2 regions of the Streptomyces sp. NPDC007971 genome follow, and region 2 is predicted to be linked to the other one. Evidence: riboswitches for the same ligand, from Rfam matches in the RefSeq annotation. Region 2 holds a riboswitch; the other holds the start of a gene.

Region 1 (15,092 bases), on a different contig from region 2:
GGGCACCGGCAACCACGTCCAGCAGGCCGCCGACCTCGGCCGGGACGGCACCGGCGGCATAGCGTTCAAGAAGCTGCCCAAGGTCAAGCAGGACTTCAAGCAGGCCGACGGGCCCGGGATGCACGCGGCCGGCGGGGTGCGCGTCACCCAGCTCAAGGGCCGGGTCTCGGGTGTGAACGCCGAGGTCTACGTGTGGCTTCCGCCGCAGTACAACGATCCGGCCTACCGCAACAAGAAGTTCCCCGTCGTGGAGATGCTGCCGGGCTACCCCGGCTCCGCCAAGGCCTGGTTCGGGGCGATGAAGACGCACGAGCAGCTGCTGCCGCTCATGCAGAGCGGCGAGGTGGCTCCCTTCATCCTGGTGGCCCCGCGCACCAACCTGCTGGCCGGCGTGGACACCGGCTGCGCCAACATCCCCGGTCAGGTCAACGCCGACACCTGGCTGAGCATCGACGTGCCGAAGATGGTCACGGACAACTTCCGGGCGCTGCCCGCGCCGCAGGGCTGGGCCGTGGCCGGATACTCGGCCGGCGCGCACTGCGCGGTGAAGCTGGCCGTGGCGCACCCCGACCGCTACCGGGCCGCGGTGAGCATGTCCGGGTACAACGACCCGATCGGCGAGCGCAACTCCCTCGCCGCGCAGAACCCCACCCTGCGCGCCGAGAACAACCCGTTCCTGATCCTCAGGAAGGCGGTCTCGCCGCCGCGGGTCGCGCTGTACTTCTCCGGCGAGTCCGGGGACGGCTACCAGGCGGGCGTGGCGATGGAGTCCGCCGCCAAGGCGCCGACGACCGTGCACGTGGTGTTCCTGCCGCGCAGCGCGGGCGGGCACAACATGACGCTGTGGCAGCCCCAGGTCCCCACGGTGTTCCGTTGGCTGACCCTGCAGATGGGCCAGAACCACGCCCGGGGCCAGGACCGGTCTCTGGCCGGGGCCCCCGGGACCACGGGGGCCGCAGGGACTACTCCTCGGACACGGTCGACCGGCGGTTCCAGGCACGCGGCGCTCGCCAGTGGAACTTCATCGCCAGCAGACGCAGGACAAAAGCGGTGACCACGGCGAGTCCGCTGGTGAGCGGAGTCAGCGCGTCGTAGCGAATGCACAGCACCACCATGGTGGCGCCGACGATCGCGGGGACCGCGTACAGGTCGCGGTCCCAGCGCAGCAGCGAGGGAACCTCGTTGGCGAGCACGTCCCGGAGCACGCCACCGCCTACCGCGGTGGCGAGGCCGAGGGTCGCGGACGCGGTCAGGTTCAGACCGTAGGAGTACGCCTTCGTGGTGCCCGTGACACAGAACAGGCCGAGGCCGGCCGCGTCGAAGACGAGCACCGCCGACTGGATGCGCTCCACGTGCGGATGCAGGAAGAAGACGACGAGCGTGGCGATCAACGGGGTGAGGAAGTACCCGAGGTCGGTGAAGGCCGCCGGGGGCACGGCCCCGATGACCACGTCGCGGAACAGTCCCCCGCCCAGCGCGGTGGCCTCGGCGAGCACGGCGATGCCGAACACGTCGAAGTTCTTCCGGACGGCCAGCAGGGCGCCGGAGATCGCGAACACGAAGATGCCGATGACATCGAGCGTGTGCTGGACGGAGGGGCTGAAGAGTTGCTGGAGCTGCACCCTGACATTCTCACCTGTCAGGGCGCGCGAACCTTACAAAGCCAGGCCTAGAGGGTCGGCTTGCCTGGCGTGAACAGCCAGGTGGTGAAGAGGTCGTCGAGCTGCTGCCCGCTGATCCGCTCGGCGAGGCGGATGAAGTCGGACGTGTCCGCGTTGCCGTACCGGTGGAGCCGGGTCCATGTGGGCAGCAGCTTGAAGAACGCCCGGTCGCCGATCCGCTCCCGGAGCATCTGGAGCGTCATCGCGCCGCGGTCGTAGACGGCGGAGGCGAACATCGTGTCCCGCTGCGGGTCGGCCACCTTGATCTGCCAGAAGGACGAGGCGGCCGCGCGGGAGTTGTAGTCGGCGAGGAAGGAGTCGTGGGCCGTGCGGGTGCCCTGGTGCTCCGCCCACAGCCACTGGGCGTAGGTGGCGAAGCCCTCGTTGAGCCAGATGTCCTTCCACTGCGCCACGCTCACCGAGTCGCCGAACCACTGGTGGGCCAGCTCGTGCACGATCGTCGTCTCGCTGCGCACGGCCGAGTAGGCGGGCTTGCTCTGCACCTCCAGGGAGAACCCGGCCTCGGGCATGTCGTCGACGATCGCGCCGGTCTCCTCGAACGGGTACGGCCCGAAGACCTTCGACCAGTAGTCCGTGGCCGCGGCGGTGACCGCGTACACGTCGACGCTGTTGCTGTTCTTCAGGACGGGGTCGACGGCGACGTAGACCGGGATGCCGCCCGGGGTGCGGCCGGTGCGCACGTCGAACTTCCCGATGGTGGCGGTGGCGAGGTAGGTGGCCATGGGCCGGCCCTCCCGCCAGTGCGTGTACGTCGAGCCGCCCCGGTCGTAGGTCGACACGAGCCGGCCGTTGGAGACGCCGGTCAGGCCCTTGGGTGCCTTGATCCGGATGTCGTAGGTGGCCTTGTCGGCGGGGTGGTCGCTGGAGGGGAACCAGGTGGAGGCGGCGTTGGGTTCACAGGCGACGAAGACACCGTCGGCGGTCTTCATCCAGCCGTACTTGGAGCCGAAGACGATCGGGCCGCCGAGGGGCTCGGGTATGCCGCCGTAGGTGACGGACACCGTGAACCGCCTGCCCTTGGCGAGGGTTCCGCGCGGGGTGACGGTGACCTCGTCGCCGTTGCGGGTGAACCGGGCTCGTCTGCCGTCGACCTCGACCTTGGTGATCTCCAGTTTCTGGAGGTCGAGATCGAAGGAGGAGAGGTTCTGGGTGGCGCGCGCGGTGAGGGTCGTACGGCCGTCCAGGCGGCCGGTGCCCGGGTCGTAGGCGATGTCCAGGTCGTAGTGGCGGGCGTCGAAGCCGCCGTTGCCGAGCTGTGGGAAGTAGGGGTCGCCGATGCCGGCCGCGCCGGGCGTGGGGGCGGAGGAGGCGCCGATGACCAGGAACGAGGCCGCCGCGGTGGCGACGGCCCCTAAACGTGCCGAACGGGAGAGTGCCATGGTCGGCCCTTTCGAGCGTGTGCCGGTCTGTGGACGGACACGGACGACTCTGCACTCTCCCGTTTGGCCATGTGCATGACTTTGCCCAGTTGTCATGCGCTACTTGTCGGTTGACTCCTTCGAGCCGGCCTCGGGCGCCTTGGCGCCGGATTCGGAGGCGCCTTCGGCGGTGGCCTCGGCGGTGGCCTCGGCTGCGTCGTCCGAGGGCTGCTCCTCGGAGGCCTGGTCCTCGGAAGCCTCGTCCTCGGAAGCCGCCTCGTCCTCGGAAGCCGCCTCGTCCTCGGAAGCCGCCTCGTCCTCGGAAGCCGCCTCCTCTTCGGAAGCCGCCTCCTCTTCGGAAGCCTCCTCCGCGACGGCGGTCGGCTCGGTGGCGGCGGCCTTCTCGGGCGCCTCCTTCGCGGCCTCGGGGGCGGCCGGCGTCTGCGCCGACCCCTCCAGCACCGCGTCCGGGACCAGCTCCGCGGCCTCCTTCGCCGCCGACAGCAGGACCGTGTCCTGCGGGGCCTGGTCGGCGAAGTTCTCCGGGTGGTGGCAGGCGACCCGCTGGCCGGGCCTCAGCTCGACGAGCTGCGGCTCGGTCGTCTTGCAGATCTGCGTCGCCTTCCAGCAACGGGTGTGGAAGCGGCAGCCGGACGGCGGGGCGATGGGCGAGGGCACGTCGCCCTTGAGCAGGATGCGATCGCTCTTCTGGCCCCGGCGCTTCGGGTCCGGCACCGGCACGGCCGACATCAGCGCCTTGGTGTACGGGTGCATCGGCGACTCGTACAGCGAGGAGCGGTCGGCCAGCTCGACGATCTTGCCGAGGTACATCACCGCGATCCGGTCCGAGACGTGCCGCACCACGGAGAGGTCGTGGGCGATGATCACGTAGGTGAGGCCCAGCTCCTCCTGGAGGTCGTCCATGAGGTTGACGACCTGGGCCTGGATGGACACGTCGAGCGCGGAGACCGGCTCGTCGGCCACGACCAGCTTCGGCTTCAGGGCGAGCGCGCGGGCGATGCCGATGCGCTGGCGCTGGCCGCCGGAGAACTCGTGCGGGTAGCGGTTGTAGTGCTCGGGGCTCAGGCCGACCAGCGACAGCAGCCGCTGGACCTCCTTCTTCACCCCGCCCTCGGGCTCCACGCCCTGGAGCCGGAACGGCGCCGAGACGATCGAGCCGATGGTGTGGCGCGGGTTCAGGGAACCGTAGGGGTCCTGGAAGATCATCTGGATGTCGCGGCGCAGCGGACGCATCTGCCCGGTGCTCAGCCGCGTGATGTCCTGGCCCTCGAAGGTGATCCGGCCGCCGGTCGGGTCCTGGAGGCGCGTGATGACCCGGCCCATGGTCGACTTGCCGCAGCCCGACTCGCCGACCACGCCCAGGGTCTCGCCCTTGCGCACCTCGAAGTCGATGCCGTCGACGGCCTTCACCGCGCCGACCTGGCGCTGGAGAATGCCCTTCTTGATCGGGAAGTGCTTGGTCAGTCCCTCGACCTTGAGCAGCACCTCGCGGTCCTCGGGCGCCGACGCCTGCTTGGGGACGACGGTCTCGGCGACGGTGTCCGTCTTCTTCGTCTCACTCACAGCTTCGGCGCAATCTCTTCGGTCCAGATCCGCTCACGGTCCTCGGCCGGGAGGTGACAGGCGGAGAAGTGCCCGGTGCCCACCTGCTCCAGCTCGGGGCGCACCGTGCGGGTGACGTTCCCCTTGGGGATGTCCGCGTACGGGCAGCGCGGGTGGAAGGCGCAGCCCGAGGGGACGTTGATGAGGCTCGGCGGCTGGCCCTTGACCGGGATGAGCCGTTCGGAGGTCTCACGGTCGATACGGGGCATGGAACCGAGCAGACCCCAGGTGTACGGGTGCTGCGGCTTCTCGAAGACCTCGTGGGCCGGGCCCCGCTCCACGCACCGGCCGCCGTACATCACCAGGACGTCGTCGGCGATCTCGGCGACCACGCCCAGGTCGTGGGTGATCATGATGACCGCGGAGCCGAACTCCTTCTGCAGGTCCCGGATCAGGTCGAGGATCTGCGCCTGGACGGTCACGTCGAGGGCGGTCGTCGGCTCGTCCGCGATGAGCAGTTCGGGGTTGTTGACCAGCGACATCGCGATCATGGCGCGCTGGCGCATACCGCCGGAGAACTCGTGCGGGTAGCCGTCGACGCGCTTGGCCGGCTCGGGGATGCCGACCCGGTCGAGCATCTCGATGGCCCGCTGGCGGGCGACCTTCTTGCTGACGTTGTGGTGGACCCGGTAGGCCTCCACGATCTGGTCGCCGACCTTGTAGTACGGGTGCATCGCGGACAGCGGGTCCTGGAAGATCATCGCCATCTCACGGCCGCGGAGCTTGCGCACCTCGTCCGGGGAGGCGGAGACCAGTTCCTTGCCGTCCAGCCAGATCTCGCCGGACATCTGCACGTTCTTGCCTCGGGTGCCGAGCCGGTGCAGGCCCATGATGGCTTGCGAGGTGACCGACTTGCCGGATCCGGATTCGCCGACGACGGCGAGGGTCTTGCCCTTCTCCAGCGAGAAGCTGAGCCCGTCGACGGACTTGACCAGGCCGTCGTCGGTCGGGAAGTGCACCTTGAGGTCGCGGACCTCGAGGAAGGCTTCGGGTGCCTTGCCGGGGGAGGTGGGCTCGCCCACGGCGGCGCCGGTCTTGGAGAGTTCGGTCACGAGAGCCTCACGCGCGGGTCGGCGGCCGCGTAGAGCACGTCCACCAGGAGATTTGCGATGACGACGAAGAAGGCGGCGAGCAGGGTCACGCCCAGGATCGGCGGCAGGTCGTTGTCGTTGATGGCCTGCACCGCGTACTGGCCGACGCCGTGCAGCGAGAAGACGCTCTCGGTGATCACCGCGCCGCCCAGCAGCAGGCCGAGGTCCATGCCGAAGACCGTGATGATCGGGGTGAGGGCGGCGCGCAGCCCGTGCCGGACCACGACCTTGCGCTCGCGCAGGCCCTTGGCGCGGGCCGTGCGGATGAAGTCCTCGTTCATCGTCTCCAGCATGCCCGAGCGGGTGAGCCGCGCGTAGATGGCGGAGTACAGCAGCGCGAGCGAACACCACGCCGGGAAGAGGGTGTTGGCCCACTCGGAGGGGTTCTCGGTGAGCGGGACGTAGGTGCGGCCGAAGACCGGCCATGTGTAGGTGAAGAGCAGGATCGCCAGGTTGCCCGTGAAGAACATGGGCAGGGAGACACCGGCGAGCGCGACGCCCATGAAGGTGCGGTCGAAGACCGAGCGCGGCTTCAGCGCGGAGATCACGCCGATCACCACACCCGCGAGCAGCCACATCACCGCGGCGCCGGCGGCCAGCGAGAGGGTCACCGGAAGGCGGGAGGTGAGCTGCGGCCAGACCGCCTGGTGGTTCTTGAACGAGTAGCCGAAGCAGGGTGCGTTGCAGTGCACCGTGGTGGGGCCGAGGTCGTAGGTGGCGCCGGCCACGATCCCCTTGATGAAGTGCCAGTACTGGACGTAGACGGGCTGGTCCAGACCGAGGTTGTGCTTGACCGCGGCGATGTCCGCCTTCGACGGGCTCTTGCCGATGTACTGCTGCGCCAACTGATCCGCTGTCTGGCCGGCGAGTCGCGGCAGCAGGAAGAAGATGGCGAAGGTGACCGCGGTGACGACCAGCAACAGGATCACTGCCGCGAACGTCCGACGGAGGATGTACGAGATCACGGGGACCGGCGCTGGTGCCCGCGGGCCGCGTAGCCCGCGGGCACCAATGCCTTCACCTGCCTTCCGGGGCTGCTACTTCTTCGTGGTGCCGAGGTTGAGGTAGTCGTACTGACCACTGAAGGCGGCCGTGGAGACCACGTTGGTGGCGTACGGCGAGCGGTACAGCAGGACCTTGAAGTAGGTCAGCGGCACGATGACGGCGTCGTCCATCGTCTGCTTGTCGATCTGCCCGTACAGCTCGTTGCGCTTGCCGGCGTCCTCGGTGGCGATGGCCTTGCCGAGCAGGTCGTTGACCTTCTTGCTGTCGTACTGCGACAGGTTGGTGTTGCCGGACTGGCTGATCGCCTTGCCGTTCAGGATCTGCTGCAGGAAGCCGTAGCCGGAGGGCCAGTCGGCGCCCCACTGCATCATGATCAGGCCGATGTTCTGCTTCTCGGTGAACTTCGGCACACCCGCGTAGTCGGTGAAGTACTTACCGGACGGGTACTGCTTCAGGGTGGCGTTGATGCCGACCTTCTTCAGCGAGTTGATGATCGCGGTGGCCGCGTCGATCTCCTGCGGGCGGTCGGAGCGGGCCGTGATGTTCGTCGAGATCGACGACTTGCCGCAGGCCTTCAGCTGGTCCTTGGCCTTGGCGACGTCACCCTTGTTGCCCGCGCTCGGGTAGGTGTCCGCCTTCTGGTAGCCGGTGATGTCCGGCGGCAGAACGGTGGAGGCGACGTCACCGCGGATCGGGCCGCCCTCGGCGGTCTGCACGGAGACCTTGTCGACGGCGTACTGGACCGCCTTGCGGCACTCCGGCTTGTCGAACGGCGCGACCTTGGTGTTGATCGCCATGTAGACCAGACGGCCACCGTAGGTGTTGTCGGTGGCGGCCTTGCCGTCGGCCGAGTTGATCAGCTCGGCCTGGGTGGAGGCCTGGACACCGGAGCCCGCGAGGTCGACGGTGGCGTCGCCGGACTGCAGGTCCTTGTCGATCGTCTCCGGGTTGACCTTCAGGTTGACGACGATCTTGTCCGGCAGCTGCTTGCGCAGCGGGTCGGTCTTCGCGTCCCAGTTCTTGTTGCGGACGAGGACGGCCTGCTTGCCCTCCTCGTAGCTCTGGAACTGGTACGAGCCCGAGGACACGATGTGCTTGACGTAGTCGACGCCGTCGTCCTTGGCCTGCGGCACCGGAGCCGTCTGCGGCGCGGCGACCAGGTAGTCGAACTCCTGGAAGGCACGGTTGAGGTGGAAGACGATCGTGGTGTCGTCCGGCGTCTCGATCGAGGACAGGCCCTTGGCGCTCTTGTCCTTGTACGGACCCTTGTACTTGTCGCCGTCCTTCATGAACTGCTGGAAGTAGTTCGGGCCGAGCGAGAGCACGTCACGCGCGAAGTTGGACCGCTCGACGGCGTACTTGACGTCCTTCGACGTGATCGCCGAACCGTCCTGGTACTTCAGGCCCGAACGCAGCTTGTACGTCCAGGTCTTGCCGCCGTCGCTCGGGACGCCCTTGCTCGCGGCGAGGTCCGGGACGAGGGTGTTGCCCTTCTCGCCGGGGCCGGGCTGGAACGTCATCAGCGGGCGGGCGTAGAGCCGGCTGAAGTTGTACATGTACGCGTAGTACGTGTTGCCCGGGTCGAACGAGTCGGGCACGTCCGACATCTCGTAGGTGACCGTGCCGCCCTTTTTGTCGGACGCGTTGACGACACCCGTGGTCGCCGCGTTGGCACCGGCCGCCTTCGGGGTGTTGCCGTCCTTGTTGTCATCGGCCTTGCTGCAACCTGCAACCAGCAGGCTTGCGGAGCCGATTGCCGCGACCGCGGCCAGCGCTGACCTTCGCATGATGGTCTGCTTCCCCTCCATAGATAGGAAACTTGATGGACTCTCGGGGCTGCCTAGCGGCTGCGGGGGTCGAGAGCGTCTCGGAGACCGTCGCCGAGCAGATTGAACGCCAGGACGGTGATGAAGATGGCGAGGCCCGGCACGATCATGTACTGGGGATCGACCTGGTAGTAGGTGACGGCTTCCCGGAGCATGCCGCCCCAGGACGCCTGCGGGGGCTGGATGCCCACACCCAGGAAGCTCAGGGAGGCCTCGAACAGGATGTTGGTCGGGATGAGCAGCGTCGAGTAGACGATGATCGGGCCGACCAGGTTGGGCATCAGCTCGCGGAAGAGGATGTACGGACCCTTGGCTCCCATGCCGCGGGCCGCGTCCACGAACTCGCGCTCACGCAGGGCGAGCGTCTGGCCTCGCACGATCCGGCCCAGGTAGGGCCAGTTGAAGAAGCCGATGACGAAGATGAGAACGCTCAGATGCAGCGGCAGTCCGTTGAGGCCGAAGGCGCCGCCCTGGAGGGTGGCGGAGATGGCGATCGCGAACAGCAGGAGGGGGAAGGCGAGGAAGATGTCCATCAGCCGGCTGATGATCGAGTCGACCCGGCCGCCGTAGTAGCCGGCGACCACGCCCATGACGGCGCCGATCACGTTCGACAGGATCGTGGCGCCGAAGGCGACCACCAGCGAGACCCAGGAACCTTCGAGGATGCGGGTGGCGATGTCCCGGCCGAACTTCGGGTCCACGCCCAGCGGGTGATCGAGGCTCATGCCGCCCCAGCCGCCCTTGGGCAGCGAGGTGTCGGGCACGATCAGGTCCTGGTGGAAGGCGTTGGGGTCGAGGCCGAACATGGCCTGGATGGGGCGCGAGAGGATTGCGAGGAGGATCAGCAGGATCACGACGACGCCGCCGACGACGGCGACTCTGTCCCGCTTGAACCGGGACCAGGCGATCTGACCCAGGGAACGACCCTCGATCTGCCCCTTCTGGACACCCTCCAGCACAGCCTCCGGCTGCGCCTCGGCTGCCGCTCCGGTGGTCTCGATCGGTGCGGTCACGGTGAGCGACCCCTCTCGCCGGTGGTGACCGGCCTGCGCCTGCCGCGGTTTGCGGCTTTGTCGACTTGCCATCGATCACGAGGTCTTCACCTCGCGTCTTGAGTCGGGAGTCTTCAGCGTGGCTGCGATCACCCGCCAGAGCTGACGGCGAAAGTATGCGCAACCGTGATGCAGTGCAGGGGAATCCGTTATCCGAACAGTGGGTAACGACCCTCGGACGCGGCCCAGTTAGGACAGAACGGCAGATTATGCCCGGTTCGGTGCGTACCGCGGATGTCTACGCGCGCAGAAGCGCACCGCCCTGTCCATTCTGCGATACGGGTCAGGACGCGTGGCGCGCGGCCCCGTTGATCAGTAGCCGCCGTGGACGGGCGGGTACCCGTAACCGGCGGCCGGGGCCTGGGGCGAGGCCTGGAGCTGGGGCTGGGGCGGAGCCGCGTGGGCCTCGCGGTCGTAGAACGGGCGGGCGTTCGCCCGCATCCACATCACGACCGGGTCGTAGTCGTCCGTCATCGCCACCGTCGAGACCGGCAGCCCCTCCGGGACCGCGCCGACGGACTGCTGCATCATCGCGCGCACCGAGTCGACCGCGGCCGGGGAGGTCTCGTACACGTCCAGGCCGATGGCGAGATACGGCGCCCCGAGCGCGGGCTGCACCCAGGCGCGGCGCAGGGCGCGCAGGGCCGGGGTGCGGTGGGCGTTCTGCGCGAGCAGGGCGTAGAACTGCGGGATCTCGACGCCGGGTTCCGTCAGCCGCAGGGGGCCGGCGGGCTGGCGGTCCAGGCCGGTGGCGATGCGGCGCAGGTCCAGCCAGGGGATGCCGAGGCCGCCGCCGGGAGCGTGCGGGTTGAGCCAGAGGCCGTAGTGGTCGGGGTAGAGGGTGCGGGCCACGTCCAGGCTGTCGACCACCTCGTAGGAGCGGTTCCAGCCGCTGGCCGAGAGTTCCTGGGCGGAGGTCACACAGGGGGCGTAGCTGAAGCCGTCGACCTCCATGTTCCCGTACTGGGCGTCCGGGGATCCGCCCTGGCCGTGCCACAGGAGCATCCAGATCTGGCCGGAGGAAGGGGTGGCGAGGGCGCGCAGCAGTGCCTCGTAGGCGTCGTAGCGCCCGGGGGTGACCTGGCGCAGCATGTGCTCGACGCTGCCGCTTGGGCTCGCGCTCACCTGTCTTACCGCCCCTTCGAATATTGCCCCGCGTTCGGACACAGCTTAAGCGCCGAACGGCCCGGGACCTCGTGTCCGTAGGCGAGTGCGGGTTCGTGGTGGGTTCTCGCGCAGTTCCCCGCGCCCCTGGTGCTCGGCCGCGCCCGCACCCGCTTCTAGTGGCCGTACTGGTAGAAGGGGCGGACCTTTGATTTGAGCCAGTGACCGACCGGATCCTCGGCCACGTCCAGGAGGACCAGGTTGACCGGCCACTGGACCGGGACCTTGCCCAGAGCTTTACCCAGGGCCTGCAGGGGAAGGGCTCGCAGGTCGCCCTCCCACTGGGAGAGCTCCACGCCCACGAACATCACCGGGTCGGCGGTCTCGATGGCAGCCAGGCAGCGGCGGGCCGTGAGGACCACGCCCGTCTCGGCGAACTCGGCGGAGGCCGCGGAGAGGAAGTCGACCGGGTCGTCCTGCCAGTCGGGCTCGAAGAGGCGGACCCGGCCTCCGGTGCTGGGGCCGTCCAGCGCGGTGCGGCTCCCTCGGGACAGCTCGGCCACCGCCTCGGGCGGGAGCGGTATGCCGACCACGCCGTCGGGGTTGACGGCGATACCGACCTGCGGGGGCAGACCGCGGGCGAACTCCACCGCCGGGGCGATGGTGTACGACATGTGGGAGCCGGTCACCTGCCGGAGCTGCTCCTCGGAGCTGAAGACCGGGACGTAGACCCGGCCGTCGATCTCCAGGGTGGGCAGGTCCAGCGGGCCGCTGTCCGGGCCGCCGCCGTTGGGCAGCGGGATCCAGAGGAAGCTGCGGCCGAGGACTTCGACGATCCGGCCGCCCGCGGAGGGTATGCCGAGGGAGGCCGAGAGCACCTCCTCCAGCTCGTTGCCGGGCCAACCGCCGTGCGGGTGGGGGTGTGCCTGTGCCGGGATGTCCGCGGGAAAGCCCGCCGCCGAGAAGTCCATCTGCCTGCCGCCTGCTGGGAACCGCCGTTGTGATGCAAAAGGCTAGCGGGTGCCTGTGACACCGCTCAGTCCGACGACCGGCTTCAGTCCGACGACCGGCCGGTTCCGACGACGGGCTCGCTCCGGATTCCGGCCGACGACGGACTCGCTCCGGATTCCGGCCGGTCCCGACGACGGGCTCGCTCCGGTTTCCGGCCGGTTCCGGTGACCGGCTCGGTCCGAGCCAGCGCCTCACTCCGGGCCGGCGGTGAAGCCGATGCGGTGCAGGACGTCCGCCGCGTCGCGGTCCAGCAACACCGCCGAGCCGCAGCCGGCGGGCAGCTCCCCCCGCTCCACCGCGCCGACCAGGCGGGCGGCCGTGCGTCGGTGCCGGCGGAAGGCGTAGCGGGACACGCCCCGGCCGCGCCGGCGCTGGCCCTCCCTGGCCGCCGTCGGGGTCACGTCGAGCAGGAGCAGGTGCAGGGTGCCGCCGCGGCGGCGGGCCTCGCGGGCCAGCCAGGCGCGCACCCAGGCCTGGGTGCCGCAGTCGTGCACGACGACCCCCTCGCCGGTGCGCAGGGCGCGGTGCAGTCCGGCGTAGTGGGCGAGGCGCACCAGCGGGCGGTAGAGGGCGTACGGCAGGAGGCGGGGCAGGCGAAGGGCCCAGCGCTCGCGGGTGTCCTGGGAGTCGATGCGGTGGCCGGGGACCGTGCGGTGCATCAGGGTGGACTTGCCGCTGCCGGGCAGGCCGGTGATCACCACCAGGTCACGGGGGCCGAAGAGCAGTGCGTGCGGGCTGCGGCCGGCGCGGTCGCGCAGATCGCGGACGACGGGGGCCGGGCGCTCGGCGCAGCGCTCGCGGGCCGGGGCTGAACGCTGCCCGGGCACCATGATGCCGGTGGTGGCGGCGTAGGCCGTGGTCCTGTTCACCGTGATCGTCCTCCCCTGTGGGCGTGCAAAGGTCATGCCCCTCGGATGTAAAGAGAAGGTAATGCGCGGTGTCCTGTGGTTCGGTGCGCGTAGTGCCACAGGTCGGTTACAGATGCGGACCCTGACGGGTGGGGGTCCGGCGTGCAATGATGTGGCCGCCAACTGCATATCGGCCGCTTGAATCCGCGCGGGAGAGTTCCCAGCAGTCTTCGCTGGGACGCCGAAGGAGCAAGTCCCTCCCTTGAATCTCTCAGGCCCCGTTACCGCGCGGGCGAGGCACATCTGAAAAGCGGGCCGCTGTGTCAGTGGCTCCACCCAAGGTGCAAGCCGCGATCGCCCCCCTGTGGCGGTCCCGGCGAACCTCTCAGGTTCCGATGACAGATGGGGAGGAACGTTCCTCGCCCGTCATGCCTGCCTTGGGAGACGACCGACCGATGAGCAGTACCGAACCCACCGAGCTGCGCCACACCGCGCTGGACGCGCTGCATCGCTCGCTCGGTGCGACGATGACCGACTTCGCGGGCTGGGACATGCCCCTGCGCTACGGCTCCGAGCGCGACGAGCACGTCGCGGTGCGGACCAGGGCCGGTCTCTTCGACCTCTCCCACATGGGCGAGATCACCGTGACCGGGCCGCAGGCGGCCGCCCTCCTGAACTACGCCCTGGTCGGCAACATCGCCTCCGTCGGCGTCGGCCGCGCCCGCTACACCATGATCTGCCGGGCCGACGGCGGCATCCTGGACGACCTGATCGTCTACCGGCTGGCCGAGACCGAGTACATGGTCGTCGCCAACGCCTCCAACGCCCAGGTGGTGCTGGACGCGCTGACCGAGCGTGCCGCGGACTTCGACGCCGAGGTCCGTGACGACCGTGACGCGTACGCGCTGATCGCGGTCCAGGGCCCCGAGTCCCCCGGGATCCTGAAGTCCCTCACCGACGCCGACCTGGACGGCCTGAAGTACTACGCGGGCCTGCCCGGCACGGTCGCGGGCGTCCCCGCGCTGATCGCGCGCACCGGCTACACCGGCGAGGACGGCTTCGAGCTGTTCGTCAAGCCCGAGCACGCCGTGGCGCTGTGGCAGGCGCTGACCGAGGCCGGCGAGGGCGTCGGTCTCGTGCCGTGCGGCCTGTCCTGCCGGGACACCCTGCGCCTGGAGGCGGGCATGCCGCTGTACGGGCACGAGCTGACCACCTCGCTCACCCCCTTCGACGCCGGGCTCGGCCGCGTGGTGAAGTTCGAGAAGGAAGGCGACTTCGTGGGCCGCGAGGCGCTCACCGAGGCCGCCTCCAGGGCTGAGCAGAGCCCGCCGCGGGTACTCGTCGGACTGATCGCCGAGGGCCGCAGGGTGCCGCGCGCCGGCTACCAGGTCGTCGCGGGCGGCACGGTGATCGGCGAGGTCACCTCCGGTGCCCCCTCCCCCACCCTGGGCAAGCCGATCGCCATCGCGTACGTCGACGCGGCGCACGCGGCGCCGGGCACCGAGGGCGTCGGCGTGGACATCCGGGGAAGCCACGAGCCCTACGAGGTCGTGGCACTGCCCTTCTACAAGCGCCAGAAGTAGACGCCGGACGCGGTCCGTACCCGGACCCTGACCCTGCGCACATTCATCTGCTCACCAGCAGTCTCAGCAGTCCCCCATTGACCACCACTCCCGCGCGTACAGGAGAATTCAGGCCATGAGCAACCCCCAGCAGCTGCGCTACAGCAAGGAGCACGAGTGGCTGTCGGCCGCCGAGGACGGCGTCTCGACGGTCGGCATCACCGAGTTCGCGGCCAACGCGCTCGGCGATGTGGTCTACGCCCAGCTCCCCGAGGTCGGCGACACGGTGACCGCGGGCGAGACCTGCGGCGAGCTGGAGTCGACCAAGTCGGTCTCCGACCTGTACTCGCCGGTCACCGGTGAGGTCGTCGCGGCCAACCAGGACGTGGTGGACGACCCGTCGCTGGTGAACTCCGCCCCCTTCGAAGGCGGCTGGCTGTTCAAGGTCCGCGTCACGGAGGAGCCGGCCGACCTGCTCTCCGCCGACGAGTACACCGCCCAGAACGCCGGCTGAGGAGGCGTAGCCGTATGACTGTCCTGAACACGCCCCTGCACGAGCTGGACCCGGAGATCGCCGCCGCGGTCGACGCCGAGCTGCACCGCCAGCAGTCGACGCTGGAGATGATCGCCTCCGAGAACTTCGCACCGCTCGCGGTGATGGAGGCCCAGGGTTCGGTCCTGACCAACAAGTACGCCGAGGGCTACCCGGGCCGCCGCTACTACGGCGGCTGCGAGCACGTCGACGTCGCCGAGCAGATCGCCATCGACCGGATCAAGGAGCTGTTCGGCGCCGAGTACGCCAATGTGCAGCCCCACTCCGGCGCCTCCGCGAACCAGGCGGCGCTGTTCGCGCTGGCCCAGCCCGGGGACACCATCCTCGGCCTGGACCTGGCGCACGGCGGCCACCTGACCCACGGGATGCGGCTGAAC
Region 2 (15,092 bases):
CGGCGTCGCCGTCATGCCCCACGTCAAGGGCGACCCGGACGACACCGAGGAGCGGCCGACCGGCCGGATCCGGGACGCCAAGAAGCTGCTGACCACCGCCGCCCTGATCATGAGCGTCTTCCTGATCACGACCAGCTTCATCACCACGCTGCTGATCCCGGCGGACGATTTCAAGGCAGGCGGCCCGGCCAACGGCCGTGCGCTCGCCTACCTCGCGCACGAGTACCTCGGCAACGCCTTCGGCACGGTGTACGACGTCTCGACCATCGCCATCCTGTGGTTCGCCGGCGCCTCCGCCATGGCCGGCCTGCTCAACCTGATGCCGCGCTATCTGCCCCGGTACGGCATGGCTCCCCACTGGGCGCGGGCCGTCCGGCCCATGGTCATCGTCTTCACACTCGTCGCCTTCCTGGTCACCTGGATCTTCGACGCCGACGTCGACGCCCAGGGCGGCGCCTACGCCACGGGTGTGCTGGTGCTGATCAGCTCCGCGGCGATCGCGGTGACCATCGCCGCCCGCAAGGCGGGCCAGCGCGGCTGGACCATCACGTTCGCGATCATTTCGGTGGTGTTCCTCTACACGACCGTCGTCAACGTCATCGAGCGCCCGGACGGTGTGAAGATCGGCGCCTGCTTCATCGCGGGCATCATCCTCGTCTCGCTGCTGTCCCGGCTGGCCCGCGCCTTCGAGCTCCGCGTGACCAGCGTGTCGATGGACCCGATGGCGGAGCGATTCGTCCGGGACATGGCCAGCCGCAAGATGCGCTTCATCGCCAACGAGCCCGACCGGCGCGACAAGGCCGAGTACCGCGACAAGATCGAGCAGATCCGGGCCGACAACGAGATGCCCGAGCAGGAGGACTTCGTCTTCGTCGAGGTCACGGTGACCGACCCTTCCGAGTTCGAGGCGTGCCTGACCGTACGCGGTGAGGTCCTGCACAACCGCTACCGCGTGCTGACCGTGGAGTCCGCCTCCATCCCCAACGCCCTCGCCGCGCTCCTCCTCCACACCCGGGACATGACGGGCTGCACTCCGCACATCTACTTCGAGTGGACCGAGGGCAACCCGTTCGCCAACTTCCTGCGCTTCTTCCTGTTCGGGCAGGGCGAGGTCGCGCCGGTCACCCGCGAGGTGCTGCGCGAGGCGGAGCCGGACCGGGACCGGCGCCCGCGCGTGCACACCGGCTGAGACCGGCACCGGGCACGGCCCGGAGAACGACGAGCATGGGGCAACGGCGAGGCCCAAGGGACGGCAAGGCCGGGGACCGCGCCCTCCCTCCGCAGGACGGCACGTGCCTCAGGCCGTCGCCGTCCTCCTGCCGAACAGCCGCCGCCGCGGCCGCACCTCCAGCCGGCCCATGCTCAGCCGCCCGTGTATCTCCACGCGCAGCACCACGGGCGTGCCGGGCTCCCCGGCCGGCCGCACCTTTGCCGTGCCGTACTCGATCGCCAGGCAGTCGCTGTCCACGACCACGCCGGGCCGGGTGATCAGCCGCAGGGTCCCGCCCCGCAGGTCCAGATCGATGCGGAGGGTGTCGTGGCCGATCACCGCCCGGGTGAAGTCGAGGGTCACATCGCCCCAGGCCGAGCTGATGTCCATCCGGCGGGGCACCGACCACTCGTCGCCGCGCGCGGTCGAGGAGCCCAGCTGCTCGATGCGGACGACGTCCTTGACCGGGAGCGGCCCCGCTGTCACGGCCGGCAGATCGGTCGTCAGCACCTCCAGCTCGCCGTGCGTGCGCGCGGACAGGGCGGCGGCCGCCCGCTCCTCGTGTTCCCCGGCCGTGAGCCGTCCGTCCCCCACGGCGGCGGTCAGCGCGTCCAGTACGCGGTCCCGGTCCGCGTCCGAGGCCCGCAGCCCGGACGGCATCTCCGTGTGCACCTGCCCGTGCACCTGCTCGGCCGACATGCCCTCACCCCCATCCCGGCGCCCCCACGGGGCTCCTCCGTCACGCACTAACGCTATATCGCGTTATACCCAACGACCAGCCCCATGTCCACGGTTCCCGCACCTGGCCCTAGGGTGACCGGCATGCAGTCCTACACGATCGGCCAGGCCGCGCGGCTCCTCGGCGTGAGCCCGGACACCGCCCGCCGCTGGGCCGACGCGGGCCGGATGGCCACCCATCGCGACGAGGCCGGGCGGCGGCTCATCGACGGCAAGGACCTCGCCGCGTTCTCGGTCGAGCTGGCCAAGGGAGGAAGCGGCGAGGAGGACGCCTCCTACACCTCGGTCCGCAACGCCTTCCCGGGCATCGTCACCGCCATCAAGCTCGGTGACGTCGCCGCCCAGGTGGAGATCCAGGCGGGCCCGCACCGGCTGGTCTCGCTGCTGACCCGGGAAGCCGTGGAGGAACTGGGCCTGGAGGTCGGCATGGAGGCCACCGCACGCGTGAAGTCCACGAACGTGCACATCGACCGCGTCTGACCCGGCCCCCTCACCGGCACAGCAGCGCCGCCCACAGACCGAGCCGACCGCTCACTCGTTGCGGGTGGCGGCCGACCCCGGCTCCTGGCAGATCCGGGGGCTCCTACGGGGCCCGGCCGCACCGGGCCTGGCCGACGCCGTACGGGACACGACGGGCGAGCGGTTCACTGAGCTGCCGCTGACGCGTGACCGGGGGTGGCGGACGCCGGACCGTCGAAGCCGTAGCCCCCGTCCACCCGGATCACCGTGATCCCGCTGACGTGCCGGGCCCCGCAGCGGTCCTGCGGGAGCACCAGCTGGGGCCCGTCGGCATCGAGCGGGGTGCCGTCGATCGTGACGGCGAGCAGCACGGGGGCGTCGGCGAAGTCCGGGTCGATCTCGGCCCAGGACAGCAGGGCGTGGTGACCGTCGGTGCCGGTGACGGCGATCAGGAAGCGCAGCCGGTCCTTGCGCCGGACCGGGTCGAAGCCGGGCCCGGCGTCGGCGAGCACGTCGTACAGACGCGGCCCGGAGAACCGGTGGTGCTGGATGCCACTGGTCGCGCACTCGAAGCTGACGTCGGCCCGGTGCTGGGGCCAGGCGAGCAGGTCCGGCACGGTCAGCCGGTCCGGTCGTACGAGATCGCCGGTCAGGGCCAGTTCCGCGTGAGTCACCGCGACCACCTCCCGCAGGACCGTACCCGCGCCTGAGCACCGTACAAACGCACATGCCAGCCACACGTCTCATGTATGCAGCTCATGCAATGCGACAGGAGACTTACAGCTCGCAGATGCGGCAGTATCATCGCCGCACGGCCGATTCCGGCCGTGACAGGGCGCGACCTTTGTTCCAAGATCCCGAGGAGTAGATCCGTGATGACCCGTTCCGTGCGCCGGACCCGGCGAATGCTGCAGCTGGCCGGTGCGGGAGCTGCCGCCCTGATGGCACTCAGCGCCTGCTCCTCCTCCGACCACTCGACCGAGCCGAACAAGTCGGACCCGTCGTCCTCCGCCTCCACGAAGCTCTCCGGCGACATCAACGTGTTCGCCGCCGCCTCCCTCAAGGAGAGCTTCACGGCCCTGGGCAAGGAGTTCGAGAAGGCCCACCCCGGCACCAAGGTCAACTTCAACTTCGGCGGCAGCGACACCCTTGCCGCGAGCATCACCGGCGGTGCCCCGGCGGACGTGTTCGCCGCCGCCAGCCCCAAGACCATGGCGATCGTGACGGACAAGCAGGACGCGACCGGCACCCCGGCCACCTTCGTCCGCAACCAGCTGGAGATCGCCACGCTGCCGGGCAACCCCGACAAGGTGGCCTCCTTGAAGGACCTCACCAAGTCCGGGCTGAAGGTCGTCCTGTGCGACAAGACCGTGCCGTGCGGCGCCGCCGCCCAGAAGGCCCTGGACGCCAACAAGCTGAAGCTCACCCCGGCCTCCTACGAGGAGGACGTCAAGTCCGCCCTGAACAAGGTGGTGCTGAAGGAGGCCGACGCCGCGGTGGTCTACAGGACCGATGTGAAGGCGGCCGGTGGCAAGGTGGAGGGCGTGGAGTTCCCCGAGTCCGCCAAGGCCATCAACGACTACCCGATCGCCCTGCTGAAGAGCACCAGGAACGCGGAGACGGCCAAGGCGTTCATCGCCCTGGTGCAGTCCGCCGAGGGCCGGAAGGTCCTGAGCGAGGCCGGGTTCCTCAAGCCGTGACCCCGCTCGACAAGCCCGGCGCCGCGTCCCAGCCCCGCACGGGTGGGACGCGGCGCCGCCGCATCCGGGCCGGGCTGCCGCTGCCGCTGCTGCTGCCCGGGCTGGTCGCCCTGGTGTTCCTGCTGCTGCCCCTGGTCGCCCTGCTCGTGCGCGCTCCCTGGCGCAGCCTGCCGGACCTGCTGACCAGCACCGAGGTGTGGCAGGCACTCCAGCTCTCCCTCGTCAGCGCCACGGCCGCGACCGCCGTCAGTCTCGTCCTGGGCGTACCGCTGGCCTGGCTGCTGGCGCGCACGGACTTTCCCGGCCGTGGCCTGGTGCGGGCCCTGGTGACCCTGCCCCTGGTGCTTCCGCCGGTGGTGGGCGGTGTCGCCCTGCTGCTGGCCCTGGGCCGCAACGGAGTGGTCGGCAAGTGGCTCGACACCTGGTTCGGGATCACCCTGCCGTTCACCACCACCGGAGTCGTCATCGCGGAGGCGTTCGTCGCGATGCCGTTCCTGGTCATCAGCGTCGAGGGCACCCTGCGCGCCGCCGACCCGCGCTTCGAGGAGGCGGCCGCCACGCTGGGGGCCTCCCGCTTCACCGCGTTCCGCCGGGTCACCCTGCCGCTGATCGCGCCCGGCATCGCCGCGGGTGCCGTTCTCGCCTGGGCCCGCGCGCTCGGCGAGTTCGGTGCGACGATCACCTTCGCGGGCAACTTCCCCGGCCGCACCCAGACCATGCCCCTCGCGGTCTACCTCGCCCTGCAGAACGACCCCGACGCGGCCATCGCCCTGAGCCTGGTCCTGCTGGCCGTGTCGATCACGGTGCTGGCGGGATTGCGCGACCGGTGGCTGACCGGCTCCTGACGGTCGGGCACCCATGGGGGACGATCGAACGTGGCACGACAGCACGCGGCCCCGCCGACGACACCGCACCACCACACCCAGCCGCCCGACGACGACACCGCACGACCCCACGCAGCCGCCGACGACACCGCACGAGCCACGCAGCCGGCGCCGACACCGCACAACCGCAGGCACCCGCCGGCGGTGCACAACCGAACCGAGCCGCCCCCGCTGACACGGCACGACCATCCCCCGCCCCCGACGAGACCCGGCTGGACGATCCCTTCATGACCGACATCGACGCCCCTGAGGCCGGCCTCGCGCCCGAGGCCGTGGGCGAGCAGGGGCTGGACGCCCACCTCGTCGTCGACCAGGGCACCTTCCGGCTCGACGTGGCGCTGACCGCCGCCCCCGGCGACGTCGTCGCGCTGCTCGGCCCCAACGGCGCCGGCAAGACCACCGCCCTGCGCGCCCTCGCCGGTCTGGTCCCCCTCAGCGACGGCCATCTGCGGCTCGACGGCGCGTCCCTGGAACGCATCCCGCCCGAGTCCCGCCCGGTCGGCGTCGTCTTCCAGGACTATCTGCTCTTCCCGCACCTGTCCGCCCTGGACAACGTGGCCTTCGGTCCGCGCTGCCAGGGCGCCACCAAGGCCGAGGCCCGTGCGCAGGCCGCCGCCTGGTTGGACCGGATGGGCCTCGCCGAGCACGCCGGCGCCAAGCCCCGCCGTCTCTCCGGCGGCCAGGCCCAGCGCGTCGCGCTCGCCCGGGCTCTCGCCACCCGGCCGCGGCTGCTGCTCCTGGACGAGCCCCTCGCGGCCCTGGACGCCCGCACCCGGCTGGAGGTGCGCGCCCAGCTGCGCCGCCATCTGGCCGAGTTCGAGGCGGTCGCCGTCCTGGTCACGCACGACCCGCTCGACGCCATGGTGCTCGCCGACCGGCTGGTGGTCGTCGAACACGGCCGGGTCGTCCAGGAGGGCACTCCGTCCGAGATCGCCCGCCATCCGCGCACGGACTACATCGCCCAGCTGGTCGGCCTCAACCTCTACCGGGGAGTGGCCGACGGGCACACGGTACGGCTGGAGGCGGGGCCGTCGGTCACGACCACGGAGGACCTGTCCGGCCCGGTCTTCGTGGCCTTCCCGCCGGTCGCCGTCACCCTCTTCAGGGAGCGGCCCGCCGGCGCCAGCGCCCGCAATCTGTGGCGCTGCGAGGTCTCGGGTCTGGAGACCCACGGCGACCAGATCCGGGCCGACCTCACCGGCGAGCTTCCCCTCGCCGCCGATCTGACCACGGCCGGCGCCGCCGACCTGGATCTGCACCCCGGCGCAGCTGTCTGGGCGACGGTGAAAGCGACCCAGACGCACGCATACCCGGCCTGACCGGACACGCGCTCTACCGTGGGTGCCCATGACACTGAGCATCCGCAACCAGCTCCCCGGCACCGTCACCGAGGTCCACCCCGGCGAGGTCATGGCCACGGTCAGGATCCGCCTGGACGGCGGGCAGGAGCTCACGGCGGCCATCACCCTGGAAGCCGTCGAGCAGCTCGGCCTCGCCCCGCAGTCCCGCGTCCACGCGCTGGTGAAGTCGACGGAGATCGCCCTCGCCTCGGGCGAAGTCGAGGGTCTGTCCATCCGCAACCGGCTGCCCGGCGCGATCGTCCAGCTCGTCCACGGCGCAGCCATGGCCTCCGTGAAGATCGCCGTGCCCGGCGGCGAACTCACGGCGGTGATCACCAGGGACGCGGCCGAGGACCTCGGCCTCTTCGTGGGCTCGGACGTGATCGCCCTGATCAAATCCACCGAGGTGTCGCTCGCGACGGCGTGAACAACGGGAGAGCCCCGCCCGAAGCACGGGCGGGGCTCTCACCGGCAGGGCGCTCGGCCCGAAGACGCTCAGTCCTCGTACGCGTCCAGCGGCGGGCAGGAGCAGACCAGGTTGCGGTCGCCGAAGGCCTGGTCGATACGGCGCACCGGCGGCCAGTACTTGTCGGCGACCGAGACTCCGGCCGGGAAGACGGCCTCCTGGCGGCTGTAGGCGTGGGCCCACTCACCGCCGAGCGCGCCCGAGGTGTGCGGGGCGCCCCGCAGCGGGTTGTCCTCCGCGGGCCACTCGCCGGAACCGACCTTCTCGATCTCCGCACGGATGGCGATCATCGCATCGCAGAAACGGTCCAGCTCGGCCAGGTCCTCGGACTCGGTCGGCTCGATCATCAGCGTGCCGGCCACCGGGAAGGACATGGTCGGCGCGTGGAAGCCGTAGTCGATCAGACGCTTGGCCACGTCGTCCACGCTCACGCCGGTCGCCTTGGTCAGCGGACGCAGGTCGATGATGCACTCGTGCGCGACCAGGCCGCCGGGGCCCGTGTACAGCACCGGGTAGTGCGGCTCCAGGCGCTTGGCGATGTAGTTCGCGGAGAGCACGGCCACCTGGGTGGCGCGCTTGAGACCCTCGCCGCCCATCAGGCGGACGTACGCCCAGGAAATGGGCAGGATGCCCGCGCTGCCCCACGGAGCCGCCGAGATCGGACCGACGCCCGTCTCCGGGCCGGCCGCGGGCTGCAGGGGGTGGTTGGGCAGGTACGGCGCCAGGTGCGCGCGGACCCCGACCGGGCCGACACCCGGGCCGCCGCCGCCGTGCGGGATGCAGAAGGTCTTGTGCAGGTTCAGGTGCGAGACGTCGCCGCCGAAGTGGCCCGGCTTGGCGAGTCCGACCAGGGCGTTGAGGTTGGCGCCGTCGACGTACACCTGGCCGCCCGCCTCGTGGACCTGGGCACAGATGTCGGCGACGTGCTCCTCGAAGACGCCGTGCGTCGACGGGTAGGTGATCATCAGCACCGACAGCTCGTCACGGTACTGCTCGATCTTGGCGCGCAGGTCCTCGACGTCGATCTCGCCGTCCCCGGCGGTCTTCACGACGACGACCCTCATGCCCGCCATCACGGCGCTGGCGGCGTTGGTGCCGTGCGCCGAGGACGGGATCAGGCACACGGTCCGCTGCTCGTCGCCGTTGGCCCGGTGGTAGCCGCGGACGGCCAGCAGACCGGCCAGCTCACCCTGCGAACCGGCGTTCGGCTGGAGCGAGACCTTGTCGTAGCCGGTGACCTCGGCAAGGCGCTCCTCCAGCTCACGGATGAGCGTGAGGTAGCCCCCGGCCTGCTCGGCGGGCACGAAGGGGTGCAGCTGGCCGAACTCGGGCCAGGTGACCGGCTCCATCTCCGTGGTCGCGTTGAGCTTCATGGTGCACGAGCCCAGCGGGATCATGCCGCGGTCGAGCGCGTAGTCGCGGTCGGCCAGCTTGCGCAGGTAGCGCAGCATCGCGGTCTCGGAGCGGTGGTCGTGGAAGACCGGGTGGGCGAGGTAGTCGTCGGTGCGCAGCAGCGCCTGGGGCAGCGCCTCCCCGGCGGCCGCGTCGAGCGTCTCGATGTCGCCCGCGACACCGAAGGCGGCGAAGACGGCGTCCAGCTGGGCGCGGTTGGTCGTCTCGTCGCAGGCGAGGGAGACGTGGTCGGCGTCGACCGGGAGCAGGTTGACGCCCTTGTCACGGGCGGCGGCGACGATGTCGGCGGCCTTGCCGGGCACACGCGCGGTGAGGGTGTCGAAGTAAGCGCCGTGGACGATCTCGACACCGCCGGCCTTCAGGCCCTCGGCGAGGATCGTGGCGTAGCGGTGGGTGCGGCGGGCGATGGTACGCAGGCCCTCGGGGCCGTGGTAGACGGCGTACATCCCGGCCATCACGGCGAGCAGCACCTGCGCGGTGCAGATGTTGCTGGTGGCCTTCTCGCGGCGGATGTGCTGCTCACGGGTCTGCAGCGCGAGGCGGTAGGCCTTGTGGCCGTCGGCGTCGACGGAGACACCGACGAGACGCCCGGGCAGGCTGCGCGCGAACTTCTCGTGCACCGCCATGTAACCCGCGTGCGGACCGCCGAAGCCCATCGGGACGCCGAAGCGCTGGGTGGTGCCGACGGCGATGTCCGCGCCCAGCTCACCCGGCGAGGTCAGCAGGGTGAGCGCCAGCAGGTCGGCGGCGACGGTGACGAGGGCGCCCAGCTCGTGCGCCTGGTCGACGACCGGCTTGATGTCACGTACGGCACCGGAGGCGCCCGGGTACTGGATCAGGACGCCGTTGATCTCGCGCGCGGCGATGTCGGCCGGGATGCCGTCGCTGAGGTCCGCGACGACGACCTCGACGCCGGTCGGCTCCGCACGCGTCTCGATGACGGCGACGGTCTGCGGCAGGGCATCCGCGTCGACCAGGAACAGGCCCTTCTTGTTCTTGCCCATGCGCCGGGACAGCGCCATCGCCTCGGCGGCCGCGGTTCCCTCGTCCAGCAGCGAGGCGCCGGAGGTGGGCAGGCCGGTCAGCTCGGCGACCATCGTCTGGAAGTTCAGCAGCGCCTCCAGACGGCCCTGCGAGATCTCCGGCTGGTACGGCGTGTAGGCCGTGTACCAGGCCGGGTTCTCCATGACGTTGCGCAGGATGACCGGCGGGGTGAAGGTGCCGTAGTAGCCGAGACCGATCATCGAGCCGAGGACCTGGTTTTGGTCGGCGAGCGAGCGCAGCTCGGCGAGCACCTCGGCCTCGGTGCGGGCGCCCGGCAGGTCCAGGGCGTCCGCGTTCTTGATCACGTCCGGGACCGCGGCGGCGGTCAGCTCGTCGAGGGAGCCGTAGCCGATGTGCGCGAGCATCTTGGCCCGCGCCTCCTGGTCGGGCCCGATGTGGCGCTGCTCGAAGGGGATGCCCGCTTCGAGCTCGGAGAGCGGAATGCGGTGGGCGGTCATTGCGGAGGCCTCCTGGTCTGACACGACCTTCGAGGGGCACCACGGCGTGGGTGCCCCGACGGCCTCCCCCTCTGTCATCTCAACCTGAGAGCTTCACCGGACACCCGAAGGCGCCGGCTTTCACCGTCGGTGAGGGCGGACGCCGTCGACACCCGCCCTGCTTTCCAGAGTGACCTCGTCCGTGCGGTACGTGAGCCTGAGAGATTCCGGGGAGGATTTGCTCCTTCGGCGCCTCCGAGATGCTCGGAGGACTCTCCCGCACGGGATCAGCAGCCGCTGTCAGCCTACCAGCGAGGTCAACGCCCGAGCCCTCGAGTGGCCGCCTCCCTGAATGTGCTCTTTTGTAGTGCTTACGGATGAGTTGCGACCACGTGGAGGGAGAGGGACCGTGCAGACCGACATCGATCCGCGCAACCTGATCGGCCGCAAGGCGTTCGACAGCAATGGCACCAAGATCGGCACGGTCGACGAGGTGTACCTCGACGACGCGACGGGCGTGCCCGAGTGGGCGGCCATACGCACCGGGCTGTTCTCCCGGGACGCCTTCGTCCCCCTGGAGCCGAGCGAACTGGTCGAGGGTGCCCTCCGGGTCCCCTTCGAACGCTCGCTCATCAAGGACGCCCCCGACTTCGGCGTGGGCCGCCATCTCTCTCCCGAGCAGGAACTCCAGCTCTACCACCACTACGGCCTGGACGTGACCCCACCCCCCGCCCCGGACCGCGACTTCGGCAAGCTGGCAGGCACCGAGGAAAGCTGAGCTCCCTCGGCCAGCCCCCTCCCGCCGACGTCACCTGCCCAGGGGCGCCGGGAACTGCGTGACACGCCACAACGAACCCGCACCCGCCAACCAACCATCACCCGCCCAGGGGCGCGGGGAACTGCGCGAGAAACCACAACCAACCCGCACCCGACGACGGCCGCACAAGCGGCCTCTACACCTCGGAATCCACCCCGTCCAGCACCAACGGCAGCGGCTCCGCCACCTCAAGCGCAGGATCATCGACGAGAAACGTCCGCACCCTCCCCGGAGGGGACTGCGGCGTCTCGAAGCGGACGGTGACCCGCCCCAGGCCACTGCCCTGCACCCACCCGTGCCCGTACTCGGCGTGCCGTACGTCGTGGCCCGCCCGCCAGTGCCGCTCCGCGGGCTCCGGGTCCGCCGCGGCCTCGGGAACGACCTCCTCCGGCGCTTCCACGGACGCGGCCCGCTCCCCCGCCGCCTGCGCGAACAGGTCCTCCTGCGTGTAGTCGGCGAGCCCGGAGACCCCCACGCCGAGCAGCCGGACACCTCCCGTGGTGTCCACGGACTCCAGCAGCCGTGCGGCCGCCTCCCGGATCACCGCCGGGTCGTCCGTGGGACCTCTGAGCGTCTCGGACCGGGTCAGCGTCGAGAAGTCGTACCGGCGCACCTTCAGCACGATGGTCCGCCCGGACAGCCCGGCCTCGCGCAGCCGCCGCACGCACCGCTCGGCGAGCCGCTGCACCTCCAGGCCGACCCGCAGCCGGTCGTGGATGTCCACGTCATAGGTGTCCTCGACCGACACCGACTTGGTCTCCCGCTCGGCCACCACGGGCCGGTCGTCCCGTGCCAGTGCCATGGCGTACAGCGCGTGCCCGTGCGCCTTGCCCAGCAGCCGCACCAGCTCGTCCTCACCTGCCTCGGCCAGCTCCTCGACGGTGGTGATCCCGGCCCGTCTCAGGTGGTCCCCGGTGGCCGGTCCGATCCCGGGCAGGGTCCGCACCGGCATGGGGCCCAGCAGCGCCCGCTCGGTCCCCGGCTCGATGAGCACCATTCCGTCGGGCTTGGCCTCCTCCGAGGCGATCTTCGCGAGCATCTTGGAGGCGGCCAGCCCCACCGACCCCGTGAGCCCCGTGGCCGCCCGTATGTCCGCGCGCAGCTTCGCTCCCGCCAGGCGAGCCGACTCCTCGTCCCAGGCCGCCGACCCGGCCTCCAGGTCCACGAACGCCTCGTCCAGGCTCAGCGGCTCCACCAGCGGCGACAGCGCGCGCAGCAGCGCCATCACCTGGTCGCTGACCGACCGGTACAGGGTGAAGCGCGGCACGAGGTACGCGGCGTTCGGCGCCAGCCGGCGCGCCTGGGCCATCGGCATCGCCGAGTGGACCCCGAAGACTCGTGCCTCGTACGACGCGGTGGCCACCACCCCGCGAGGCCCCAGTCCGCCCACGACGACGGCCTTCCCGCGCAGGCTCGGCTTGGATGCCTGTTCCACCGAGGCGTAGAAGGCATCCATGTCGAGATGCAGGATCGTGGGAGCGTTTCTCACACCTCGATGCTGCACCACGGCACTGACAATGGACCGGCACGGGACGGGCCGGAGCAGGGCTGCGACGCCCGAACGGCCCCCGTGCGGTCAAGCCGGGCCGTCAGGCCCTTCCACGCGCGAGAGCCCAGCGCGCGGGCGTGCGCTCGGGCGTCCCTCTTGCGGTTGCGGGATCCCCCGGACGGCTCGGCAGGGCTGCCCGGACGGCCGGGTTGCGAGGCCGTTCAGACGACCGGGTTCCGGGGCCGTTCAGACGGCCCGGTTGCGGCGCCGCGCCAGTTCGTCCGCGGGGTTGTGCCCGATGAGCGTCTCCCCGGTGTCGATGCGCTCCCCGTGCAGCTGGGAGAGTGCGCTTTCCACATCCCGCCAGACCACGCCGACGGCGATCCCGAAGATGCCCTGACCGCCCTGGAGCAGGGCGTGGACCTCGTCCGGCGAGGTGCACTCGTAGACCGTGGCACCGTCGCTCATGAGGGTCATGCGCTCCAGGTCGCGGAAACCGCGTTCCCGCAGGTGCTGTACGGCCGATCGGATGTTCTGCAGCGAGACCCCGGTGTCCAGGAACCGCTTGACGATCTTCAGGACGACGATGTCCCGGAAGCTGTACAGACGCTGGGTGCCCGACCCGTGGGCAGGCCGCACACTGGGCTCGACGAGACCTGTGCGGGCCCAGTAGTCGAGTTGCCGGTAGGTGATGCCGGCCGCCGCGCAGGCCGTGGGCCCTCGATAGCCGATCTCCTCGGACGCCATGGACGCCGCCCCTCCGCCGTTCGGCACCGCCGTCGGTCGCTGCTGGGCGTGGCCGACCGCGCTGCTGTGAAGCGGGTACGGGCCGTTCTCCCCGAGACCGCGTCCGGGGGCACCCCCCACCGTACCGTCGCCGCTCGTTCTCACGCCGACCTCCGTCCTTGACCTGCCTTCTCGACGGTAGGCAGTCACCAGGGGTGCGTCAACGATCGCCACACTCGGCACGCCGAGTGATAATCACCCTAGGAGTGGTTTCCCGTCCCCACCGCGGGGAAAGGCTAGCCGAATGCGTTCGCGGGAAGCCGTAGGACGCTCTCAATGGCCGGTGGCAATTGCCACGGGGCGGGGGCCCGACGCGCCGCTGACGGGCCGGTCACAGACCCTCCGGCCGCCCGTCCGGAGCCGACTCACTGGCTGCTGGTGCCGAAGTCCTCGGGCGAGATCTGGTCGAGGAACTCGCGGAACTTCTCCACCTCGTCCTCCTGCTCGTCCGGAATCGCGATGCCGGCATCGTCCAGCACCGTGTCGCTGCCGTAGATCGGCGTTCCGGTACGCAGGGCGAGCGCTATGGCGTCGGAGGGACGGGCACTCACCTCGACCCCACTGGCGAAGACCAGCTCCGCGTAGAAGACGCCCTCACGCAGATCCGTGATGCGTACTTCGGTCAGCTCCTGGCCGACGGCCTCCAGCACGTCCTTGAACAGGTCGTGGGTCAGCGGTCGCGCGGGCGCCATGCCCTGCTGGGCGAAGGCGATCGCCGTCGCCTCCCCCGGCCCGATCCAGATGGGGAGGTAACGGTCGCCTCCCACTTCGCGCAGGAGCACGATCGGTTGGTTGGAGGGCATTTCGACCCGGACACCTACGACATCGAGCTCGTTCACACAGCAACCCTAGGCCGTGCCCGGGACGTTTGGGTAGTCGGGCCGGGAACAGGTGCCCGATCCGGCCGTCCGGGAACTCCGCCGTTCAGGGCAGCCGCACGCCGAGGGCGGTCTGTACCAGCGCGGCGTGCAGCTTCACCGTGAGCGCCGCCAGCTCCTTCGTACGGGCCTCGGCATGTGCCCTGGTCTGCGGGTTGCGATGGCGCTTCAGAGGGGCCACCACCTGGTCCACGAGGCCCGCCTCGCGGTCGGCCGCGGCCTTCATCACCCGCAGGTGACGCGGTTCGATCCCGAACCGGCCCAGCTCGGCGACGAGCGAGGCCACGGTGACGGCCTCGGCCTCGTACGCCCCGTCCTCCACAGGAGCGACGAGCCCGTACGACTCCCACTCCTTGAGGGCGTCCTCGTCGATGCCGGCGGCCGCCAGCAGCTCGGCCCGCCCGACCCGGGCGACCGTCGGCCGCTGGACCTGCTCCGGCACGTCCTCCCCGGTACGCTGGCGCCCCACCACGGGCAGCTGGACGGCCTCGCCCCGCTCCATGGCCGCCAGGTGCTCCCGGATCACCTTGAGCGGCAGATAGTGGTCCCGCTGCATCCTCAGGACGTGAGCGAGGCGCTCGACGTCCCCGGCGCTGAACTTGCGGTACCCCGACGGGGTCCGCCGCGGCTCGATGAGCCCCTCCGACTCCAGAAAGCGGATCTTGGAGATGGTGACTTCGGGGAACTCGTCGCGCAGCGCGTTCAGCACCGTGCCGATGCTCATCAGCCCACTGTCCGTGGCGGCGGTACCGTTTCGGGCACCGCCGCTCGGTGTTTGAAGCATGGACCTTCCCTGGGGTCCCACCGGACGGGATCCGGCGGGGTCAGATGCCCTGCCGGCTCGCGTAGAAGACCAGCCGGTACTTGCCGATCTGCACCTCGTCACCGTTCGCGAGAGGGACCTGGTCGATCCGCTCGCGGTTGACGTACGTGCCGTTCAGACTGCCGACATCGGCCACCGTGAACGAGCCGTCCGGAGAGCGCCGGAATTCCACGTGCCGCCGCGAGACCGTGACGTCGTCGAGGAAGATGTCGCTCTGCGGATGACGGCCGGCCGTGGTCAGGTCGCTGTCCAGCAGGAAGCGGCTGCCCGAGTTCGGGCCCCGCCGCACCACCAGGAGCGCCGAGCCCGGCGGCAACGCGTCGACCGCGGCCTGCGCCTCGGGCGAGAGCATCGGCAGCGGCGTCTGGCCGGTCACCTCCGCGTCGTAGGCCTCGAGGCCGGAGATGGAGATGGTGGACGTCGTCTCCGAGGCGCGTTCCGGAGCCACCCCGGCACGCAGCGGCGCGCCACAGTTGGAGCAGAACCGGGCGTTCTCCGCATTGCGGTTACCGCACCTCGTACACACCAGGGCCGACATGGACGGATCCTCCTGCCGCGGCTGTCCCGACGGGGCATGGGTCGCGTACGGGTCGGAGGCAAACCCTCCA

What was found. Region 2 has a riboswitch for glycine ahead of gcvP (aminomethyl-transferring glycine dehydrogenase). Riboswitches for the same ligand answer to the same signal wherever they lie in the genome.
Region 1: another riboswitch for glycine. It lies ahead of gcvT (glycine cleavage system aminomethyltransferase GcvT); the one in region 2 lies ahead of gcvP (aminomethyl-transferring glycine dehydrogenase).

What each region holds. Positions count from the first base shown of each region.
Region 1 covers NZ_JBIBJK010000026.1:46,316-61,407, reverse strand. Annotated here, with positions in the region: gene ACFZCP_RS39215 (alpha/beta hydrolase-fold protein) at 1-1,054, shown strand, start outside; gene ACFZCP_RS39210 (trimeric intracellular cation channel family protein) at 963-1,622, opposite strand; gene ACFZCP_RS39205 (M1 family aminopeptidase) at 1,670-3,061, opposite strand; gene ACFZCP_RS39200 (dipeptide ABC transporter ATP-binding protein) at 3,161-4,624, opposite strand; gene ACFZCP_RS39195 (ABC transporter ATP-binding protein) at 4,621-5,715, opposite strand; gene ACFZCP_RS39190 (ABC transporter permease) at 5,712-6,719, opposite strand; gene ACFZCP_RS39185 (ABC transporter substrate-binding protein) at 6,792-8,567, opposite strand; gene ACFZCP_RS39180 (ABC transporter permease) at 8,600-9,598, opposite strand; gene ACFZCP_RS39175 (enhanced serine sensitivity protein SseB C-terminal domain-containing protein) at 9,950-10,729, opposite strand; gene ACFZCP_RS39170 (enhanced serine sensitivity protein SseB C-terminal domain-containing protein) at 10,918-11,712, opposite strand; gene ACFZCP_RS39165 (AAA family ATPase) at 11,944-12,621, opposite strand; glycine riboswitch at 12,800-12,897, shown strand; gene gcvT (glycine cleavage system aminomethyltransferase GcvT) at 13,056-14,183, shown strand; gene gcvH (glycine cleavage system protein GcvH) at 14,299-14,676, shown strand; gene glyA (serine hydroxymethyltransferase) at 14,691-15,092, shown strand, end outside.
Region 2 covers NZ_JBIBJK010000037.1:6,045-21,136, reverse strand. Annotated here, with positions in the region: gene ACFZCP_RS43730 (APC family permease) at 1-1,189, shown strand, start outside; gene ACFZCP_RS43725 (DUF1707 domain-containing protein) at 1,298-1,909, opposite strand; gene ACFZCP_RS43720 (molybdopterin-binding protein) at 2,033-2,428, shown strand; gene ACFZCP_RS43715 (molybdopterin-dependent oxidoreductase) at 2,593-3,090, opposite strand; gene modA (molybdate ABC transporter substrate-binding protein) at 3,283-4,107, shown strand; gene modB (molybdate ABC transporter permease subunit) at 4,104-4,952, shown strand; gene ACFZCP_RS43700 (ATP-binding cassette domain-containing protein) at 5,219-6,310, shown strand; gene ACFZCP_RS43695 (TOBE domain-containing protein) at 6,339-6,758, shown strand; gene gcvP (aminomethyl-transferring glycine dehydrogenase) at 6,827-9,712, opposite strand; glycine riboswitch at 9,887-9,981, opposite strand; gene ACFZCP_RS43685 (PRC-barrel domain-containing protein) at 10,101-10,469, shown strand; gene ACFZCP_RS43680 (DNA polymerase IV) at 10,645-11,997, opposite strand; gene ACFZCP_RS43675 (MerR family transcriptional regulator) at 12,244-12,888, opposite strand; gene ACFZCP_RS43670 (bifunctional nuclease family protein) at 13,149-13,622, opposite strand; gene ACFZCP_RS43665 (MerR family transcriptional regulator) at 13,708-14,445, opposite strand; gene ACFZCP_RS43660 (FHA domain-containing protein) at 14,486-15,092, opposite strand, start outside.